DNA from 4 places in the Paenibacillus uliginis N3/975 genome. Region 2 is predicted to be linked to each of the others. Evidence: predicted binding sites of a transcription regulator. Region 2 holds the regulator's gene; each other region holds the start of a gene.
What was found. The regulator Rex, encoded in region 2, represses fermentation and respiration genes when NADH is low (regulators of the CRP and FNR family bind a similar motif). The targets are predictions, from matches to a motif close to TTGTGAAATATTTCACAA.
Positions count from the first base shown of each region.

Region 1: nirB (nitrite reductase large subunit NirB) is a predicted target of Rex. The motif match lies at 3,772-3,789, and genes of this name have one in related genera.
Region 3: B9N86_RS26085 (FAD:protein FMN transferase) is a predicted target of Rex. The motif match lies at 3,282-3,299, and genes of this name have one in related genera.
Region 4: B9N86_RS01350 (TorD/DmsD family molecular chaperone) is a predicted target of Rex. The motif match lies at 2,705-2,722, and genes of this name have one in related genera.

Region 1 is NZ_LT840184.1:3,967,572-3,973,188, forward strand. Features, by position in the region: gene B9N86_RS18835 (formate/nitrite transporter family protein) at 1-764, opposite strand, end outside; gene nirD (nitrite reductase small subunit NirD) at 823-1,143, opposite strand; gene nirB (nitrite reductase large subunit NirB) at 1,166-3,604, opposite strand; gene B9N86_RS18850 (hypothetical protein) at 3,847-4,590, opposite strand; gene B9N86_RS18855 (winged helix-turn-helix transcriptional regulator) at 4,742-5,059, opposite strand; gene B9N86_RS18860 (ThuA domain-containing protein) at 5,497-5,617, opposite strand, start outside.
Region 2 is NZ_LT840184.1:3,797,746-3,803,362, forward strand. Features, by position in the region: gene B9N86_RS17915 (AAA family ATPase) at 1-221, opposite strand, end outside; gene B9N86_RS17920 (hypothetical protein) at 214-747, opposite strand; gene B9N86_RS17925 (cell wall elongation regulator TseB-like domain-containing protein) at 991-1,509, opposite strand; gene B9N86_RS17930 (amidohydrolase) at 1,538-2,839, opposite strand; gene B9N86_RS17935 (redox-sensing transcriptional repressor Rex) at 2,826-3,479, opposite strand; gene dinG (ATP-dependent DNA helicase DinG) at 3,525-5,617, opposite strand, start outside.
Region 3 is NZ_LT840184.1:5,596,463-5,602,079, forward strand. Features, by position in the region: gene B9N86_RS26060 (energy-coupling factor transporter transmembrane component T family protein) at 1-404, opposite strand, end outside; gene B9N86_RS26065 (energy-coupling factor transporter ATPase) at 414-1,307, opposite strand; gene B9N86_RS26070 (energy-coupling factor transporter ATPase) at 1,292-2,185, opposite strand; gene B9N86_RS26075 (Gx transporter family protein) at 2,254-2,808, opposite strand; gene B9N86_RS26080 (NusG domain II-containing protein) at 2,783-3,181, opposite strand; gene B9N86_RS26085 (FAD:protein FMN transferase) at 3,421-4,515, shown strand; gene B9N86_RS26090 (HD-GYP domain-containing protein) at 4,640-5,617, opposite strand, start outside.
Region 4 is NZ_LT840184.1:301,186-306,802, forward strand. Features, by position in the region: gene mobA (molybdenum cofactor guanylyltransferase) at 69-767, shown strand; gene B9N86_RS01340 (LysE/ArgO family amino acid transporter) at 807-1,424, shown strand; gene moaA (GTP 3',8-cyclase MoaA) at 1,566-2,570, opposite strand; gene B9N86_RS01350 (TorD/DmsD family molecular chaperone) at 2,969-3,673, shown strand; gene B9N86_RS01355 (efflux RND transporter permease subunit) at 3,863-5,617, opposite strand, start outside.

The DNA of each region.
Region 1 (5,617 bases), 170 kb from region 2:
GGGGAGATAAACCAGTAAGACATACCTACGAACAACCCACCACCAATAATGTTCCCCAGTGTGACCGGAACCATATTGTTAACCCAACCAGCAATCGAAACGGTTTCCGGATGTCCTGGCAGCATCGTTGCGAGAGACAAAAGCGTCATATTCGCTACACTGTGCTCATAACCCGTAGCAATGAAAGCAAACAGACACCACCAGATGAGAATGAGTTTGGCTGTTTCTTCTTTTGCACGGGTTCCCATCCACAAGGCAAGACAGACAAGCCAGTTACACAAAATACCGCGGAAAAATAATTCCATAAAAGGCGCATTCATTTTATTGGCAGCCGCCGTAAAGATCACATGATCAGATGGAATAGCCTTAAACAAGCCGGTACCCCATACCAGCAGACTGAGCAGTACAGCTCCACCCAGATTGCCAAGAAATACGATCACCCAGTTTTTCAATGTATCTCCCACGGATGTTCGTCCAGCAAGAGTGCTCATCGTAAAAAACATATTGTTACCGGTAAACAGTTCTGCTCCAGCAAAAACAACCAGTGTCAGTGCAATTCCGAAAGAAGCTCCCATCACCAAAGTCTGAAACGGTGAGCCTGCAGCCGCAAATGGCGCACCCAGTTTAAAGATCAGAACAATTCCAATACCAACATATGCGCCGGCCAGGAAAGCCGAGACGAAGTAACGGATCATATTCGCGTTCATATGTTCTTTCTTTTTGACAGCCGCCTCAATGATGCTTTCCACTCCCTGTGTGAACATAGGGGTACCTCCTGTTATGGTTTCTCTCTACTTGGTATACACAACCAGCTGGTATTCCCTATACGGCGATCTGTACAACATCTCCCTCTAACCGGACCGGGTAAGTCCGGACCTGACCACTATCGGGCTCTTGCACTTCACCGCTTTCCAAGTCAATTCTCCAGTCGTAAAGTGGATCATACAGGTAGTGACCAGATACAATCCCCTCAGCCAATGGTCCGCCTCTCGGGTGCGGGGTTTTATTCTCCAGAGCAAACAAACGACCATCCGATGTGTGAAAAACGGCAATCTCTTCATTCTTGATTACCACAACTTTTCCAATACGCATCATAAACTCATCTTTTTTTCCAACATCAATATACTCGCCTGTCATCGTCATGTTTTGGTCTCCTTTACTCTATTTACTCCGCCGCTGCGGGACTTGTGCTCTGGAACATCGCTCTTAGCACCTGTTTATCGTTCAGCACTTTCTTCCAAGGTTCCTCGACCTGCTGCAAGGCTACCTCGATTCTTTCTACCAAAGCCTTGCGCTGATCATGGTCTTCAAGAATGGTTTTCTTGATGTCGTCCAGACCTACGCGTTCCACCCATTCCGAGGTTCTTTCCAAATACTTACCTGTTTCTCGATAATATTGGATGACCGCACCACATATTTCAAATAACTCCTCGTCGGTTTTAACCTTGCAAAATGCGTCTGCGATGCGTGCCTTGATTCCACCGTTACCGCCAATGAATATCTCCCAGCCTCCGTCATTCCCGACGATGCCAATATCCTTCGTGCACGATTCGGCGCAGTTACGTGGACAGCCATTCACGGCTATTTTAAATTTTGCAGGAAGATCGAGTCTCTCGAATTTTTTCTCAATCAATGCTCCTATACCCATCGAATCCTGCGTACCAAAGCGGCAAAATGTCGAACCTACACATGTCTTAACCGTACGAAGCGATTTGGCGTAGGCATAACCCGAAGGCATATCGAGTTCTTCCCAAACCTTCGGCACATCCTCCTTCTTCACTCCGATAAGAGCCAGACGCTGTCCACCGGTCACCTTCACGACCTTGACATCATACTTAAGCGAAACGTCCGCAATTCTCTTCAAATCTTCCACTGTTGTCACTCCGCCATACATCCGCGGAACTACAGTATATGTGCCGTCTTTCTGGATATTGGCATTCATCCGCTCATTGACGAAACGTGATTCCTTCTCATCCTCGTAGGTTTCCGGGTAAATCATACCAAGATAATAGTTGATAGCAGGGCGACATTTCGAGCAGCCTTCAGGCTGGCTCCACTCCAGCACATTCATGACTTCACCGATTGTTCTTAGTCCCTTGGCACGGATTTCAGCTACGATCTCGTCACGACTGTGTGTTGTGCATCCACAAATTCCTTGTTTACTTGCACTTTTGAAACCGTCACCGAGCACATATTGCAAGATTTGTTCAACGACTGGCTTACATCCGCCGCAAGAGCGGGTTGCTCCAGTGCATGCCTTGATTTCATCCACCGTGGTCAGTCCCTGAACCATTACTGCATCCACAATGGTCTTCTTCGTCACCCCGTTGCATCCGCAAACAATTTCTTCATCTGCCATACTTTCAACCGAGGTTCCTTTTTTGGCGCCTGCGCCGCAACAGCCCGTTCCCATGACCGTAGCATAGATCTCATCTGTCATCTGCGCCTCTTGCTTGATCAGCTTTTGCAGAGCCGCCGACTCGGTTACATCTCCGAATAAAACCGCACCGACGATCACATTGTTCTTCAACAAAATTTTCTTATAGGTCTTTTTCCATTCATCTTTAGCAGCAATAACGGTATGTTCCGAACCTTCAATAAATTCACCAGCAGAGAATACATCCACACCGCTGATTTTCAGCTTGGTCGATACAACGGAGCCTTCATACGGCAACGTGTCCACTCCACATAAATGCTTCGCAAGCACCATACCCTGCTCAAACAACGGAGCCACAAGACCATAGCATACACCCCGATGCTCATCACATTCCCCAACGGCATATACATTCTCCATGGAAGTCTGCAGATTGTCATTGACCACAATGCCGCGATTAACTTCAATCCCACTCGCCTTAGCTACGGCTACATTCGGTTTAATACCGACAGCCATGACAACAAAACCGGCTTCCAGTTCTGTTCCGTCATTAAATCGCAGTCCAGTTACCCGATCTCCGCCCAGTAACGCTACGGTCTGCTTACCCATGGCAAACTTGATACCTTGACGCTCCAGCTCAGCTTGCAACATAGCCGATGCATTGTGATCAAGCTGGCGTTCCATGAGGTCATTCATCAAGTGGACAACCGTGACATCCATACCTAGGTTAACGAGTCCCTTAGCGGCTTCAAGACCGAGAAGACCTCCGCCGATCACCGCGGCTTTCTTGTACTTCTTAGCAGCCGCAAGCATCTGATTGCAATCCGCGATATCACGGAAGCCTACTACACCCTCTTTATCGCTTCCAGGCACAGGCAATATAAACGGATTTGAACCTGTGGCAATAATAACGCGATCATATGGAACTGCAAGTCCATTCTCGGCTACAACCACCTTGTTCTCCTCGTCAATCTTGGTGACCGTAGTTCCCGTGTGCAGTGTGATATCATTATCTTTGTACCAATTCCAATCATTCAGTACAATATCATCTAGCGTTTTACTGCCTTCCAGAACGTAAGACAGCATGATCCGGTTATAGTTGGGATGCGGCTCACTGCCGAATACGGTAATATCATAAGCGCCACCTAATTTTATGATTTGCTCTACCGTGCTAATACCCGCCATGCCGTTACCTATGACCACTAGCTTTTGTTTGTTCTTGCCAGTCATGATCTTTTCCTCCTTAAAAGGTCTATCCAACCCTCTTGATTTCACTTTAATCAAGCCGTCTCGTGTTTAAATTCGATCGTTTTATTAAATTCATTTCCATTTCATTGATCTTTTAAGGTCATTATACATTTAAAATTTAATTGTTATTGTGATTATCTTCACTCCAATTGTGAATTCTTTCACACCATTTTTAACAATTGCACACAAAAAAAGACAGCCAATGCTGTCTCCTTTATTTGTGACTATACGATCAAAGCTTTCATGTAAGTACGGCCACCCTTAGGAATTTTCAAATAGGGACGGAGGCCAGAAAATCCTTTAGAGCTCAGATCAACCCCCGTCATCCAATTTCCGGAGACGCTGGCGCCTTCTGACTGCATCACGAGAGAGGGTGCAGATATTCGCTCCTGATAAAGAGGAATTCTTGTTTGAATTGTCTTGAAGTCTTTCCCTCTTTCTTTCAGAGGGACTGGACTTAGATAAGTAGGGACAAAATAATCTGAAATGACCTCCATCTCTTCCTCGGTAAAAAACGGCTCATCACCAAGGAACGGCTGGAACAGTCGAATTTCCTCAAATTGTGACCAGATCACCATCTGCAGCAATCTGTCTGGAAGCCCTTTGTCGTGAAATGTGAGGCTATCCCCATCTCCTGTTTCAAAAGATGATTCTCCCTCCGCTTGTGTCGGTGTTTCCGAAATTACCGAAGGGTGTCTGTATCTTTCACATCCAATACATTTCCAGCCCTTCGGGCTTTTGACCCATTTTTGAAATATTCCACTTTCCAGATCCCCCTCCCAAAGCTTGGGTACCTTCGGGTTGCGGCTCATTCCAGTCATTGCGGTCCACATGGAATCCGGCATATAGCGGTCCAAAAGATCCTGGGTCTTGTCATAAATATGCTGCACTCTTATCGAAGCCCTCTCAAGCTCGGCGGCTTCCTCTTGTCCATAATGAACGTGCGGCAGTTTAACCGAATTTTTCATAAAGGCTCGCCTCCTCAAGTGCTTTAGGGCTATTTTTCCAATTATACTATATTTGACTGGTTCAAGTGCAAGTCCACTTCAATCGACAGCAAAAAACCCTGGTCAAAGCAAGTCTGCCTTGCACCAGGGCTAACGCTGAGGTTATTTCATTTTACTTTACCCATTGTTCCGCCCAGTTCGAAATCTGTTCCATAACAGGCTGCAAGGCTTTTCCCTTTTCAGTCAGCTCGTACTCTATACGAACCGGCGTTTCGGGGTATACATGTCTGATTAATATGCCTTCGCTTTCCAAATCCTTCATTCGCTCGGACAGCATTTTGTCGCTCATAGACGGAATGAAATTTGAGATATCCTTAAACCGTTTCGGACCACTCATCAGTGTCTGGATAATTAGTCCGTTCCAACGCTTTCCAAGGAAGGCGAAAGCGGACTCGAAACGGGGGCATAAACAGGGATTTGTAACTTCCATATCATTTCACCTCTTTACAGAGTCACAATAGTTGCTGTGAAACATAAAACTTACAATAAGTTAGTACATTTAAATTTTAGCATATTTTTATGGAACTGAAAACCACTTACCTGTTTTAACTTTAAAATGGTGCTTTATTGCTTGGTCATATGAACCAATATTTCGAGATTAAATCAATAACTTGGGACAATTTTCTATTATACAGTACATTTGCCGAATGGGACAGAGGGAAAATGTCCACATTGGTGAAACAGTCCTATAAACATGAATACCCTAATTTTGTCGTTTTATATTTCAACTTATTCCTCGACTTGAAAATTCATTTTAGCAGTAGCTTTTCTTGCGAGATAAGGATGCACTTTACTCCGATGATTATTCTTTCTTATCTCTAAATAAAAACGGCTGCCGATGGTCGGCAGCCGTCTTTGAAATCCTTATTACACAAGAGCGCCAAGCGGACGAACAGGCTGGCTGTTTCCGAATACAGGTTTAACTGCATAAGAATTAGCTGCTGCCCATCTGATTCCGTTGGAAATGACTTTTAAAATTTCAGGGTTA
Region 2 (5,617 bases):
CCGATTTCTTCAAAGGTCAGCTTTGCCATGTTACCCTTTTTCCGTTTACGTTCACCACCTGCACCTACAGCTATCCCGCCCTTCATCTTGGCAATAAAGAGAAGAGCTCCTACAAGCATGGCTGCAATGAGGATTGGAACAACATTAATGCCAATGAATGCAAGGAATACGAACAGCACAGGGATGAAGCCAATCAATACTTCCTTGGACCACTTAGGCATGATTCCACACCTCCATTTTGCCGGGTTGGCGTGGTAGAATTATGAACTTACCTGACTTGCCGTCGGATAAACTTACATATACGTTCTGGTCATCAATTTGAGCGTTTGCTTTCAAAGTAGGTGAGTTTTTTGCCAGTTCATCCAAAGATGACTGTATATCGGTGTACTGCTTGTTATCCATCGCTTCGGCTACTGATAACATAGCCTCATCCCACCATTGGTTCAGTCGCTCGGACGAGTGATCTTCCACCTCAAGCTTCAATGTACGTTTACCGACAACCGACTTACCTTCCTTGTTTATATGTTCGACCAGACCCCGTAAATTCGTTTCTGGTTCTAAATCAAGTTTCAAAGTGACTGTATCCTGTTTAATATCTATTTGAGAGTTGTTCACTCCATCATACTGTGATACCACATTGGCCAGTGGATTCTGAAGAGCCATTTGCCGATACAGAAACCAACCGCCAAAAAGCACCGATGCCGATATAACAACCGTCAGAACGACAGGAACAATGCGTAGTTTCAATGTATTTCCTCCTTGTTATATGATGTATATTATTGATGTATCACGTTTGATACATCAATAATACATATATCTATACACACGAATCCGCCTCGTTAATACAAATATGAGTATATCACATCTTATATACTTTTTTCATTCGAGTCTGTGAAAATATTTAAAACTATTTTATCAAGATTTTTTGTAAACGCTTACACATAATCTTGTCATTTAACACTCCGCCTATTGATGGAGTGTTAAATTTTGTTATTGATTGGGTAGAATAATGTCTTCACCGATCTGACTTCCATCCTGAAACCGATAAAACCGGTATTTCGTCTCATTGTTTAGATGGTATAACAGATGCCATGCGTATTCTCCTTCATACATACCTAGAACAAGTCTTTCGATTACCGAACCAGGCAGGTCACTCTTGATCTGATTACGCATTTGAGCTTCCGATATACCACCGCTCAGAGGTTCGCTGTGTACAGCTTCGGCTCCATCCAGTGGTTTATTCTCTTCCGTAAACTTCACCCATACGATGATATCCTGGTTTTCCGTATCCTTACCGGTAACGACCCAGTAAATGCTCTCTTTATCCCATACCGATTTATAAGTTTTGTCTTTCTTCATCAAACCGCCATATTGCTGAGCAGCCTTGATAGCCGCGTTCTCTTCCGACCATTTACCAGACATTACATTTGAATAATAAATCTGAATAAACAGCAATATGAGCAGAAAACCGGAAATGCTGAGAAGTATCCACTTCGTTTTTTTCTTCAATCTGCGTTCCTCGCTCCCTTGTTATTCCCTAAAGGGTCAACAGCCGCTCGAACGCACTTTGGGCTTCACGGCGAATCTTTTCTTCATCCAATGTAAGGCAAATTCCGTTTTTGACGACCTGCTTACCATCTACCCACACATGCTCCACGTCCTTGGCACTCGCTGAATAAACCGCATGCGAGATAAAGTCCGTATGTGGCAGAAAATGTGCCTGATCGGTATTTAACGCGATAAAGTCCGCTTTCATTCCGGGAGCCAGCGTCCCAACACCGTCTAAGAATAATGATTTCGCTCCATATTCTGTTCCCATACGAAGTGATTCAACAGCAGGGACTGCTGTTGGATCGCCACTGACACCCTTATGAATAAGAGCAGCGAGTCTCATTTCCTCAAACATATCCAAATTGTTGTTGCTCGCAGGACCATCCGTACCCAGTGATACGGTAACTCCTGCTTTAAGCAGTTCCGGTACCCGGGCGACACCGCTTGCCAGCTTCAGGTTGCTTCCCGGATTGTGGGATACCGCTACCTTATGAGTCGCCAAAATCTCAATCTCTTCATCCGTTAAATGAACTGCATGCGCAACAAGCGCCGGGCGTGAGAAGACGCCAAGTTTTTGAAGATGAGCTACTGGCCGCAACCCGTAATCCCGAACATTCTGTTCGACTTCAGTTACTGTTTCTGACATATGGGTGTGAATTGGCAAATCCAGATCGTAAGCAGTCTGCACAAACTTTTCGATGTAATCCGGAGGACATGTGTAAGGCGCATGAGGCGAAATCATCGTTGTGATACGTCCATCAGCTTTACCGTGCCAGTCCTTCGCAAATGCTGTAGCCTCCTTCAGCTTGTGATTCTGAACATCTGGAGGACACAAACCGATTACACCGCGAGTAAGTACCCCCCGCATACCGGACTGCTCAGTCACGGCTGCTACCTGATCCATATGATCATACATATCGAGGAAGGTCGTCGTGCCGCCTTTCAGCATTTCGATCACAGACAACGAGGTACCCCAATATACATCATCAGCTGTAAACTTCGCTTCCATCGGCCACATTTTCTCCTGCAGCCATACCTGAAGTGCCAGATCATCCCCGTATCCACGAAGAAGCGACATAGCCGTATGACCATGCGTATTCATAAGACCAGGCATGAAAAACAGATGTGTGCCGTCGATAATCTCCATATTTTCCTCAACCTTCGGTTGTTCTTCACCGATATAGGTAATGAGATCGTCTTCGATGACCATATATCCGCGCAGAACCGGCTTTTCGTTCTGAAGTACAGCAAAGGTTCCGTTTTTAATCATCCATTTACGCTTCGTCATGATCGGCATCTTCCTTTCCGTTATCCAAATAATAAGCCAGACTCTGCAAATCCGTCGTGAAGTCAGCTGTATGAATCCGGATGTGCGGAGGAGCTTTCAAGATCGTTGGCGCAAAATTCAGAATCGCTTCAATACCGGATGAGATCAGTTTATCCGCCACATCTTGTGCTTCGACATCAGGAACGGTAATAATCCCGATCCGGATTCCGAACTCCTTAATAGTCGCCGTCAATTCTTCCATCGATTGAACGACTAAATTGTTGATTTTAGTGCCGACTTTGGGAGTATATGCATCGAATATAGCTACAATCTTCATATTATCTTTCAAAAAAGCGTTGTAATTGGAAAGGGCGTGTCCAAGATTACCAGCACCCACAAGCACTACATTAATCTGCTGGTCCAGTTTAAGAATATGACGGATTTTCTCGATCAAATAAGAGACGTCATAACCTATCCCTTTTCTGCCAAAATCTCCAAAATAGGCAAGATCCTTGCGGATTTGCGCCGGATTTAGGTCGAGCTTCTGTCCAAGCTCCTGTGAGGACACCGTTGCAACCTCACGAAGATGAAGTTCGTTCAGATAGCGTAAATATACGGGCAGTCTGCGAACCACGGCCTCCGAAATTTTATCCGATTTCATGCATGCTCCCCCTAATGATAAACTCAAAATAAATAACTTAAATTCTTATTGTATCGCCTCGTCCCCGTGAAGCCATTCCGCAATGCGGGGAACCATCTGCTCTGTCCGCATATGTTCCATTTTCGGGCCAGGCAGTGAATATAAAAAGTATTTTCCGTAATAAGATTCAATCACACGGGTATCATAAACAATCACAATACCCTTGTCTTGAGCTGTTCGCACAAGACGCCCGAAACCCTGCTTAAAGCGAATAACCGCTTGAGGTACGGATAGTTTCATGAACGGATTTTTCTTCTGCTGCTGCAGTAACTCGCTCTTCGCTTCGACAAGGGGATGGTTGGGCGGTTGAAACGGTAGCCTTACGATAGCCAGGCATGTCAGCGCCTCTCCCGGAATATCGACCCCTTCCCAGAATGAGCTTGTCCCAAGCAGCACCGATGCGCTGCTGTCCTGAAACCTTCGAATCAGCTTGGTTCGGCTTGATCCATCCATCCCTTGTCCGAGTACGGATATATCACTGGATGACAGAACTTCCTTGAGCGGATCATACACCTGGCGCAGCATACGGTACGAGGTAAACAGTACCAGCATTCGTCCATGAGTTGCCTTAGCGGCATCTGCAAGTGATTGAACGAGTGTACTCACAAAGTTCTGATCTCCCATGGTCCCCTTAACGCTTGGGAAATCCCTTGGAATTAATAACAGTGCTTGCTCACGGTAATTAAACGGTGACGGAAGCTGCACGGTATTCAGCTGCCCCTGATCTGAAGCATCCTGCAGCCCAAGATTATCGATCATATACTGAAACGATTTATCTATAGATAGAGTTGCAGAAGTGAGAATGATACTTCTTTTTTTATCGAAGAACAGCTCTTTCAACTGCCCGCTCACATCAACTGGCACGGCAAACATCTGCAGCGATTTACTGCGAAAATTACCGTTCGCCTCCATCCAGTAAACCACGCCTTCATCGTTCAGAGTCATGAAAAATTTCAGATTCTCCCGGTGCGCAGCCAAGTCCTTAAAGAGGCCGTTAATATCCGTAATCAAACTGTCTGCTCCATAATCATTCAGTTCTTCCCGAACCTCAGATGTTAGCATGTCTCCTTTGCGAACGACATCTCCCAAGGTGACGTGAATCTGATTCTCTAACTCCGTCAAACTTTCCCAGTCTTTTGGCTTCTTGGATGGTGACAGTCGGAGCGTAAATTGTCCTGCATCCCCCGCAGAAGCATCTCCGCGTTCAGGAAGAAGTCCGAACAGAAGGTCACTGAGCCGATCCCAGCTCTCCTTGACAGTAATTAGATCAGGGTATAGCCGGTCAATGACTACCGTCCATTCCCCCGCCTTTTCGTGCGCCGACGTTTGAAGCAGTTGACGGAGTGCTGGCAACTGTCCATTGCGGCTGTCCTTGTAGAGACGTGTAAGGGTGTGTACCACCGTAAAATACTTCATATGGAGCCCGAGATGCTTCCCCGCCACATCTTCCAAGTGATGAGCCTCATCAATGACCAACCGCTCATACGACGGCAACAGCTGATGATTCGCTTTTACATCGGTAAACAATTTGGAATGGTTCGTAATAACCACATCCGCAATACCCGCTTCATGCTTCGCACGGTGGTAGAAACACTTTCGGAACCATGGGCAAGCCCGTCCCAAGCAAGAATCGGAATCGCTAGATACCGTTTCCCAGAAGTCCCCACCGCGTCCACCAAGGTTCAGTTCCTCATCATCCCCGGTTTCTGTCTGTGTCAGCCATATGATCATTTGGGCTGCAATGATGATATCCTCTTTAGGTGTGTTGAAATCTCTTCTATTTATTTTATGTTCAAATTTTCTCAAACACAAATAATGCTGTCTCCCTTTGAAGACGGCGGCCTTAAATGGAAACGGGACTACCTTAGTGAGTAGCGGGATATCCCGTTCACGAAGCTGTTCCTGAAGGTTGATTGTATGCGTGCTGACCATTACCTTCTGTTCCTGTTTCACACTTTGGTATATGGAAGGAAGCAAATATCCAAGTGATTTCCCTGTACCGGTCCCAGCCTCAATCAGGAGATGCTTGTCATCCTCTAGTGCATTCATGACCTCTTCGAACATAATGTCCTGGGCATCCCGACTTTCATATTGAGGAA
Region 3 (5,617 bases), 1.8 Mb from region 2:
TTGCCAGGTGTCGTTGTAAACGTCAGTATGGCCGTGAACGATACCAGAAGAGCCATCCGCATTACGCTGAGCAGGCCAACTTCCAATCCGCCGCTAAAGAGAGTGAACGATCCCAGAGTAAGCAAGGCCTCCCCGCTTTTGACCGTGAGCACCTGAATGACAAATATAAACACCATTAGGAATCGCAGCGGCTTCATCGCCTTGAGGTAATAACGGAACGAAATTCGTGTGCTATGCATAATCAGAATGGAAAAGAGCGCCGTTAGCGCCATGCCCGGCCATGAGGATACCATGACAATGACCGCAACGTACAACAGCATGGCCGCAAGCTTCGCCCGCGGATCCAGACCGTGTATCCAAGAGCCGGTATCAATGCTCCTCCCGATTATCAGCTTGTCGCGCATAATCCTCCCTCATTCCTCTCCGGTGTTTGCCGTAAACATCTCAGCCTTTGTGTTTCGCAGAGCTGCTATACGCTCTGCCAGTGATTCTGCCGTGAAACAGGGCTCTTCGTGCCCCAGATTGAAGCGTTCCGACAGAATACTCCAGCAGCGAAGCGGTAGCGGAACTGCCATACCACACTCTTCCATGACTTCCACCCGGCCTGCCAGCTCGCGGGGAGTACCTTGAAAGGCACACTCCCCCTTATGAAGAAGAACCCATCGGTCAGCCGCTTCCAGTAATTCATCCATACGGTGTGTAACGATAATGATCGTTCTGCCTTCTTCACGACATAGGGTCTGCAGCATCCCAATCAGTTCCATCCTGCTGACGGGGTCCAGTGTAGCCGTCGGTTCGTCCAGAACGAGAATGTCCGGCTCCATGGCAAGCACTGAGGCGATGGCGGCCTTTCGCATCTGCCCGCCGCTCAGCTGAAACGGGCTGCGCTGCAGCAGGGCCGGATCCAGACCCATTTTAACAAATGCCTGCAGTGCCTTCTGTTTAGCTTCCTCCTGACTTGCACCGAAATTCATCGGCCCGAAACAAATATCCTTTTCCACCGTTTCCTCGAACATCTGCTGCTCCGGGAACTGAAACACCAATCCGACACGTCGTCGGAGCTCTCGCATTTTAGGTGCCTTCTCCCCTGCTGCAATCATGACATCGAGCACAGATACTGTGCCAGCTGTCGGTTTGATAATACCGTTGAACAGCTGAAGCAGCGTGGATTTACCTGATCCAGTCGTTCCGGCCACGCCAATGAATTCTCCTGAACCAATTCCGAGATCGATATGACGAAGTGCAGCGCTGGCCCAAGGGGTACGGGCATCATAATCGAAGCACACCTTCTCTAATTGAATGACCATAAGAAATCCATCAGCTCCTGTTCATCACCGGATTGTCCTTTTGCAACTCCCCGAGACTCCAATTCCTGTACAAGCTTCCGAGCAAAAGGCGCTTCCAGTCTGCACAGCAACATTAGCTCCCTATCCTCAAACAGGTCATCAGGTGACACATCTGCAATAACAGCACCGTCCCGCAGAGCAAGCACCCTTTCAGAGGCCATAATTTCATCCGCGTCATGCGTAATGGACACAATGGTATACCGCCCCTCCCGGTGCATATCCCTAAGGATATGGGTCAAGTCGCGCCTTGCCTGTTCATCCAGCATGGAGGAGGCTTCGTCCAGCACCAATATTTCTGGCTCCATGGCAAGCACTGAGGCTAACGCAACCCGCTGCTTCTGTCCACCGGACAGCTCGGAGGGATGTCTTTTAAGCAGATGGCTAACGCCAAATCGTTCAGCATACCGGTCGATCTGCTCTCTCATCTGCCGCCTCGGCATACACATGCCCTCAAGTCCAAAGGCAATATCCTCCTCCACCGTGCTGCCAACAAATTGATTGTCCGGATTCTGAAATACCATCCCTACCTTACGGCGGATTGCGATCAGGTTATCTGGTACAAGCTCCAAGCCCGCTGTCTCTATAAGACCTTCATTAGGCGCCAACAGTCCGTTAAACAGTCTGGCAAGCGTAGATTTCCCACTCCCATTACTCCCCACAACAGTCACCCACTGTCCTTGGGGAACCGTAAAGCTGACAGAGCGGATGTTGTTCGACTGCCCGTTATACGAAAAGCTAACCTCCTTAAGGGTTAGTGCTGGGGGCTGATGCTGTTCTCCAGACGCGCACTTTTCCGATTCATGCGACTTAGGCCTGTTATATAATCCCGCTCTGTTCATAGCAAGTTCCTCCCTTCTGCCGTCCTCTCAGCTGAAATCTGCCTGTTTACGGTCTCCCGTGCAACCTCTTAATCTGTAAAACCAGCAAACAATGACAGCTTGGAAAGCGATGGCACCAAATATCTTACGGCAATACCGATAAGGACACCGGTCACAATACCGGTCAGCAGAAGCGCTGGCAAATAGTAAAAGATCGAAGAGGTTTTGAAAATAATCGAAGCAGCCGTCAGCTGACCGATATTGTGCGCTACCCCGCCGGCAATGCTGATTCCGATCAGACTGAGTCTTTTTCCGCTAATTTTAAGCAGGCCATACATGACAACAAAACTGAATAGCGCGCCGAACAAACTGAACAAAAAGCTGGAAAAGGTTCCGAAGATCATCGCGGTCAGAACCGTCTTTAGAACGATTAACGTCATCGCGTCTCTTCCCCGCAAAAAAAACAAGCAGGTCAGCACCATAATGTTAGCCAGCCCCAGCTTTGCGCCCGGTACTGACAGGTTCACCGGAATAAGGGATTCCACAATGCTTAGCACAACAGCAACTGCTGCAAAAATGGCAATAATGACCGTCTTTTTAAGCAGCATGGCAGATTCGTTAATTGACAACGGCGTCGACTTCATCCTGACTCTCTCCTCCCGAGGCACCCTCTACCTCAACCAATACTTTATGAGGCAAGCAGACGATGCTTTGATTTTTCTTGTCAACGAATCCGAAGCTGAGGCACACTTCATCCGGGCAGTCCGCCTCAATCATTTCGATCCCGTAATCATATACCTTAAGAATATTCACACCATGATCCGTCTTAATTTCAATAATCTGTTCTTCTTCCGTCAATTCCACAGTCTTAAACAATTGACCATCCACCGTAATGGTTGCCGTTAATGGATTATTGTGATTTTTTTCACTATCTTTTCCGTCCAACCATCTCGGAACAAGAAATATCAGTGCTGCTGCCAGCACAACTGAGATCAGTACCAAGTCTCCGCGTTTCATAAGCATCTTCCTTATTTTTTGATTATATAAATCTTAGACGTCCTCATTATACCTACTCCCCACCTATCCTTCAATGAAGGAAACACCCAATCCGGCCAGTTTGAGAATGATTTCACAAAATCATCACTAAATCCAAAATTTTATTCAAAAATTTAAATAAATTATGAGAAGTCTCACATCCCCCCTCTGACGGGCTCTGCTATAATCCAGTCGAAACCTGGTGGAAAAGAGGAATCCTCATGAAAATAATTAAGCGCTCATCACTGCTTCTGCTTCTGTCCGCCCTGCTTATCATTGGAGGCTGCATGAACTCCGGCGCGGCTCCTGCAGATCTCAATGAAAAGACGCCCGACTCCGGCCAGAAGACGGAAATAACCGATCCAATCAAGAAGTCTTACTATATTTTTGATACCATTGTGCAAGTAAAGGTGTATGACAGCCGGATCACGGACCGTCATTTTAATGAAATCGAAGAACTACTTAAAACGATCGACGCTGAAATGAGCCGCACGAATGACAAGAGTGAGCTGGCCAAGGTGAACGATAATGCCGGGATCAAACCTGTGCAAGTGTCCGACCAAACCTTCAATGTTGTTCAAAAAGCATATGACTACACTAAGCAAACGGAAGGCCGCTTCAATCTGGCGATTGGCCCTCTCGTCACGCTGTGGAATATCGGAAATGAAGGCGCGCATGTTCCTGATCAGTCTAAAATTGATGAACTTATACCGCATAGTCAATATAACCAGGTTGAACTGAACCCGGACACCCGTGAAGTATACTTGAAAGAAAAGGGCATGGAAATGGACCTTGGCGGCATTGCCAAAGGTTATTCGGCTGACGTCATTGCCAAATATTTGACCGACAACGGCTTCAAGAGCGCCATCATTGATCTGGGCGGTAACGTGCTTGCCTTGGGACAAAAGCCGGGCGGCCACAAATGGACCATCGGTATTCAGGATCCTGACCTTTCTCGGGGCAATCCGATCGGCAACCTAAAGGTGGAGAACCAGACTATCGTCACATCGGGCGTATACGAGCGCTTTTTCGAGGAAGATGGAAAAGTGTACCACCATATTCTGGATTCGGATACAGGATATCCTGTCGACAACAATCTGAACAGTGTCACGATTCTGACAGACAGCTCCATCGATGCGGACGCGCTGTCCACCTCGATCTTCTCCATGGGATTAGAAAAGGGACTCGAATTCGCGGAGCAACTGGATAAGGCAGAGGCCTTATTTATAACCAAGGATAAAAAAGTGTACATTACGTCAGGTATGGCTGAGGTTCTGGCTATGACCAACGACAGCTACACGTTAATGAACGAATAGCACAAAAGAGAGCAGGACATCTCTTCCTTTCGGGAAAGGTGCCCTGCTCTTCTTATGTTTGTGGTTATTCCCGCTAACTCATTCGGCACAGAGCACCGAGTCTACCAACTGGTCTGCAGCCGTGTTAAGCAGTTTCCTGCTGGGCCCTCATATATTTCACGAACATGCCCGCAAAATCGGGATCCCACTGTGTTCCCTGGCCTTCTTCCAGAATATTCAGAGCCTCGATGGATCTCATCCCACTGCGGTAAGGCCGATCAGAGGTCATCGCGTCATATGCGTCCGCAACCGCAATAATCCGCCCGAACAGCGGGATATCACAGCCCTTCAAGCCGTCAGGATAACCTTTTCCGTCATAGCGCTCATGATGGGAACGTACCCCTTCCAGATATGGAGCCATCGCATCAGCTGGCTCGATCTGCCGTAGGATGTTCTCCCCCTGCTCCGGATGGGCTTTCACCTGAGAAAACTCTTCCTCTGTCAATCTTCCCTCTTTCAACAGAACATTATCCCGGACTCCGATTTTCCCAATGTCATGAAGCAGCGCAGTCTTATGCAGGAGGTCGATCTCACTTTCATTCAGTCCTGCCAGTTCACCAAGAAGAACCGAGTATTCCGCCACACGTAATGAGTGTCCTGCCGTATAAGGGTCACGTGCATCCAGTGCAGCAGCCAGAGCCGCAAAATAACTGTCTAGTAGCTTCCGGTTCCGTTCTTCTCTCACCTGCAACCCCCGAACCATCATATTAAATCCAGCGATCAGTGTGGAAAATTCATCTGAATACAGATTCGAAGTCTGAATCAGACGCCCTTCCTTAACCTCATTCATTGCCCGGTATAACTGACGAATGGGACGATGCACATCTTGTGTCAACAGAAGTGCGCCAATATAGGCGAAAGTTACTCCAATCAACAGAATGACACCAGCCCAGCCCCAATATTGCTGGGAAATGATCTTGTCAAACTCCTCAAGTCGGATCTGGGCTGCCAGACTGAATAAAAAGAGCGGAAAAGTTCCGATCAGCATCGTGCTGAGCAGGAACTTCGTACGAATGGCAGTAAACACATGTCCCTCCAGCGAAAAGTCAACGCCAAACCGGAA
Region 4 (5,617 bases), 3.0 Mb from region 2:
ACTAATGTAATACAAGTGTAATATATGAGGGGAATTTCTTACATTACAGCTATTGGGGGAGAGTAGGGATGGAAAAACTCCAGAACAAACGGGCATTTGCGGCTGTTCCGGGCACGACGGGAATCGTATTGGCCGGCGGGGCTTCCCGGAGGATGGGGTGCGATAAAGCGATGCTGCCTGTAGGTGGGGTGGCATCTATAGAAAGGACAGCTCTAAGCCTTGGCGAAGTATGCGATGAGGTGCTTCTTTCCCTGAATGATCCGAAACCGTATGGCTTTCTGGGACTGCGGTCTGTAAGAGATATATTTACCGGAAAAGGGCCTATGGCGGGACTTCACGCTTGTTTATCTGCTTCCCGCTCGGCCTGGAATGCCGTAGCGGCTTGTGATATGCCATTTGTTACCGCTGATATTATACAGGTGCTTTTGCGGATAGCCGCTGAAGATCCCTTGACACCAGAGTCAGGAATACGGGTCAGAACAATGGCCCGTCACGATGATGTTGCTCCACGGGATGCCGTTGTTCCTGTTATGGATGGGAAGCCGCAGCCGCTCCTTGCCGTTTACCACCTTGATGTCTGCACAAGTTTGGAAGATCGCTTGCGCCGGAATGAGCTGCGCATGATGGATTGGTTAAGCGATTTGAACGTTCTTTACATTCCGGTAGAGGAACTGGCCCGGCTGACGGGGATAGACGCCGCGAGGGGGCTGTTTAATATGAACCAGCCTGAGGATTATGAGACCGCTTGTCAGTGGGAAGTTGAATGAGGATCATTAGAGAATGATCGTTAAAAGGGGAGAGAGCAATTGATCGAAGCGATTCTCCATGCGGTGCTGCTGGCTTTCGGGCTGATTCTGCCGCTAGGTGTGCAAAATGTATTCATTTTTAATCAGGGAGCGGTAAACTCGCGCTTTATTCGTGCATTACCTGCTGTTCTAACAGCATCGGTATGCGATACACTGTTGATCTTCGCGGCAGTAGGGGGAGTTTCACTCGTTATTTTGAAGTTTGCTTGGCTCGAAACGACGATATACGCCGTGGGGGTTCTGTTTCTGCTCTACATGGGATTCAGTATTTGGAGATCCAAAGGCGGAGGAGGCGGACAATCCGCTCCGCTGTCTGCCCGCAAGCAGGTACTTTATGCAGCGTCGGTTTCCCTTCTGAATCCGCATGCGATATTGGATACCATTGGCGTAATCGGGACGAGCTCACTTGCTTACGAAGGTATGACCAAATGGATATTCGCATTGACTGCGGCAATCGTTTCGTGGCTGTGGTTTCTAGGTTTGGCATTGGCAGGTCGGACGCTGGGCAGAGTAGATACGACGGGCCGGAGCATTGCGGTGCTGAATACCGTCTCGGCCTTGATCATTTGGCTGCTGGCTCTCTATATGGCGCTGCAATTGTTCGGTATACTTACATAGCGAAAACGTCTATCGACGTATCTTTAAAGAAGATAGAGAGCATTTAATGGTAATTTTTCTTGAGAGATAAGGATGCAGTTTCCTCTGTAGTTTTTTATCTCTAAACAAAAGAAGCTCCGCAGCTGCGGAGCTTCTTTTGTTTTACCCGCCGATTTGCGACATACGCCGGTTGGTCGGGGTATGGCTTTGAGCTTTTTTTTCAAGAGCCAGGGCCATCTCGTGGTTTTGCGGTTTGCTGCCGAGTGCTTTACGGAACAAGGAAGCCGTGGCTTCAGGATCGTGAGCAACACGGCGGACATTGTATTCATCCGACCAGTACAGACACGCTTTAATATGTCCGTCAGCCGTCAGACGCAGCCTGTTGCAGGAGTCGCAAAAATGGTCACTTACCGGATGGATGAGTCCAAAAGTGCCTGCAGCACCCTGTATTTTCATATTACGGGAGGGGCCGTTGCCCGCAGGTCCCTGGTCATCTTGAATGGTCCAGCCGGCTTCGTGGCATACATCCGTCACATGGCTAAGCGGAATGTATGTTTTTCGCCATTCCTCTGAAGCCTGCCCGATCGGCATATATTCTATAAAGCGAACGTGCAGCGGACGGTGAATCGTCATCGCTACAAAATCCCGTATCTCATCCTCATTAAAGCCTTTCATAAGTACCATGTTCAGCTTGATTGGATCAAGCCCGACCTCATATGCAGCTTCGATGCCCTCAAGCACCTTCCGTACATCTCCACCCCGGGTAATCTTGGCATAGCGTTCTTTGTGCAGCGAATCAAGGCTGATATTAATCCGGGTAAGTCCTGCTTCTTTCAAAAGACGGGCTTTGGAAGATAACAAAAGCCCGTTCGTCGTAAGTGAAATATCTTGAATTCCTTCTATATCTGAAATCATGGCAACCAATGACTCCAGATCTTTACGGACGAGTGGTTCACCGCCGGTTAACCGTACTTTGGATACGCCCATAGGTGCGAGTACCCGCAGAACGGAAGCAATCTCTTCATAGCTCATAATCTCGTCATGCGGCTGAAACACCATGCCTTCTTCTGGCATGCAGTACACACATCGCAGATTACAGCGGTCCGTTACGGATATTCGGATATAGTCATGTATCCGCCCAAAGGAGTCCGTCAAAGGTTCAATCATCGGTTTCATCTATCGGAATCCCCTTTCCAGCTTGGCATGGTCACATTGTAGCGATTGCTGTAGCGGGAGTCAATGGAAGGGAGGTTAAAAAATATTGAATTTTGAACAGTTAAATTTGTTGTAAAAGCCGGAGCGTGTGAATTGTATCACAGAAAACGTTTACAAAGTTCATTATACTGAGCTTACAGGCACATGCTTCTCCCCTGAAAAGTGTGCCGCTCATAGAATAGCTGAACCATCCAAGTAAGGATGGTAAGCGTGTTTTCAAAATGATTTCCGAAATTTTCCGAAACTTTCGGAAATCATTTTTCATAAAATTACCCCATCCTAGAATCTTTTAAGATATAATGTGAAAGATATCAACATCCAACAAAGAGATCACCATTAGGAGGTTCGATATGACGATATCATCATCTGTTCGAACATTGGAGGTACCTGACGTCTGTCACAGGTGGTTGGAAAATCGAGGGACGATTTATCAGCTACTCACTGAATTTTTGGGCCACTGGCCTACACTGTCTTTAGTTGCACATTGGAGCCGCAGCAGCGGAATTGGTAAAGCGGCGGAGCTGACCCGCGGAGGACGCGAGCTCATGCAGTACTTGAGCGGTCGTTCACCGGAGGAACTCGTACGAATTTGCGAACGGGAAGGCGCAGAGTACCGCAGATTGCTGCAGCACTCGAAGCAGCGGCCGCTTGCAGAATCCCGTTATTCTCCTTATTCGTGCCGTGCACAGGATCTATCTGACTTTTACGCTTCAGCTGGAACCGCCTTTAAGAAAGTCAGCGGAGAGCCTGACGATCATATTGCGATCGAGCTTGAATTTATGACCATACTGCATGATCGCATGCTGAACAGTGCATACTGCGAGGACAGCATGCTGCGTCTGATAGATATACAGAAAAAATTTCTGGAAGAGCATCTACTCACCTGGACTCCAGCGATGTGCAGAGAGCTGAATGCTTCTACGATAAGCCCGCTTTACTTGGCGGTTTCACGTTTACTAGAAGAGTTCCTTGAATATGATTTGTCAATGCTCCGCACCTGGAAGCAGTCTTGTCTGGCTGCAGATGAGCCGGTCCGTGAAGTCGTGTTGGTGTAACAGAGAATAGCGATCAAGGTATATAAGGGCATGCTTTCCAGATGGAGAGCATGCCTTTTTTGTGTGTGGGGTGTAGAAGCAACGCTATATAAACACCAAAAAGGGGTAGCCTCCGCAGTCTAGTTCAGACCTTTGGAGGTAGCCCCTCTATGGAATGTAATTCTTTAAGCGTTACGTTAAGTGCTTGATTTAATCTTCGATCCGCTTTTTGCGGAACTTCATCAGGAATTCATACACAATAGGTACGACGACCAGCGTAAGCAGCGTTGAGCTGATCAAGCCGCCGATAACGGTAATGCCGAGTCCGCGGGAAATGATGCCTGCACTGCTCTCCCATCCGAACACAAGCGGGAGCAGAGCGCCAATCGTGGCGAGTGCGGTCATCAGAATCGGACGAAGGCGTGTCGCTCCGGCTTCAAGCAGCGCTTCGCGAGTAGACAAGCCATCACGTTCCTTGTGAATAACACGGTCGATCAATACGATAGCATTTGTCACAACGATACCGATCAGCATGAGTACACCCATCAGTGCGGATACGTCCAGCGTTACACCCGTAATGAGCAGGGCGATAATCACACCGATGACAATGAACGGAAGCGAGAACAGAATCGCAAACGGTGCGAGCGCACCACCGAAGGTGACAACGAGAACGAAGTACACGATGGCGATGGCTGCCAGCATAGCGAGCCCCAGCTGTCCGAAGGTGTCATTGATCTGTTCTGTAACTCCGCCGAAGCTAACAGATACACCCTCAGGGAGTTTCATCTCGTCCACTTTTGCTTGCAGGTTAGTGGAAGCAGTACCTACGTCGTTTGTAATCATATCAGCATTAACGGTAACGACCATCTTGCCGTCGATACGCATAATAGAGTCAGGTGATGTACCTTTTTCCACTTTTGCGACATCTTTGATCGGAATCTCCATTCCGAGCGGCGAAGTGATGGTTTCGTTTTGAATATCCTCGATACTCTTATATGTTTGACTGTCAGCTTCGATATACACTTTATATGATTTATTGTCGATTTTCACTTCAGTCAATACCGGACGCTCACGAACCGGGCTGAGCTTCATAGCCAGTTGTCCGGCAGTCAGGCCGAGCGAGCTGAGTTTCTCCTGATCGGCTACCAGTGTGTACTGTTCATAGGCTTTAGACAGGCTGGTTTTTGCATTTTCAAAGTTGGCGGTGTCTTTCTTAGCCAGTTCCAAAATGTCTTCAGCTACAGGCTTGATCTGCTCCAGTGTATCACCAAAGACATTGACGGTAAGCTGGCTTCCACCAAAGCCACCCATGTCCATACTGGACCATTGGCCTTCCGGAACTTGTTTCTCCAGTCCTTCCACCAGATCTTTCTTTACATCCTCAAAGTTTTTCGTATCTGGATCATACATGACATAGAACAATCCCGAATTGGCTGAACCCATACCGAGTGGGTTGCTGCCGCCGATGGAATATTGCATGCTTTGGACTCCATCTTGACCGAGAATGTATTTCTCGGCTTTCAATGCACGCTGCTCCACATCTTCCAGACGATCGCCTGGCTGAGGAGAGTAGGTAACCATCGCATATTTGTCCTCCTGCTCCGGCAGGAAGCTGACACCAACGAACTTGGTCAGGAACAAGCTGCCAACCAGAAGAACAATGGCAATTCCGAAAGTGATCAGTTTATGGTTCAGGGACCATCTCAGTACGGATTGATATCCGCGGGCAAGGGCGCCTGGTTTTTCATCATGATTATGCTTGTTCTTAAGTCCTTTGCGGAACATGGAGTGCGCCATTGCAGGCACGAGAGTGACCGCTACAACGAGAGAAGCGAGTAGGGCGAACACCATCGTCATGGCAAAAGGAATGAACAGTTCTCCAACCATGCCGCTGACAAGTACGAGCGGCAGGAACACCGCGATCGTAACAATCGTCGATGACAGGATAGGCGTAAACATTTCGCG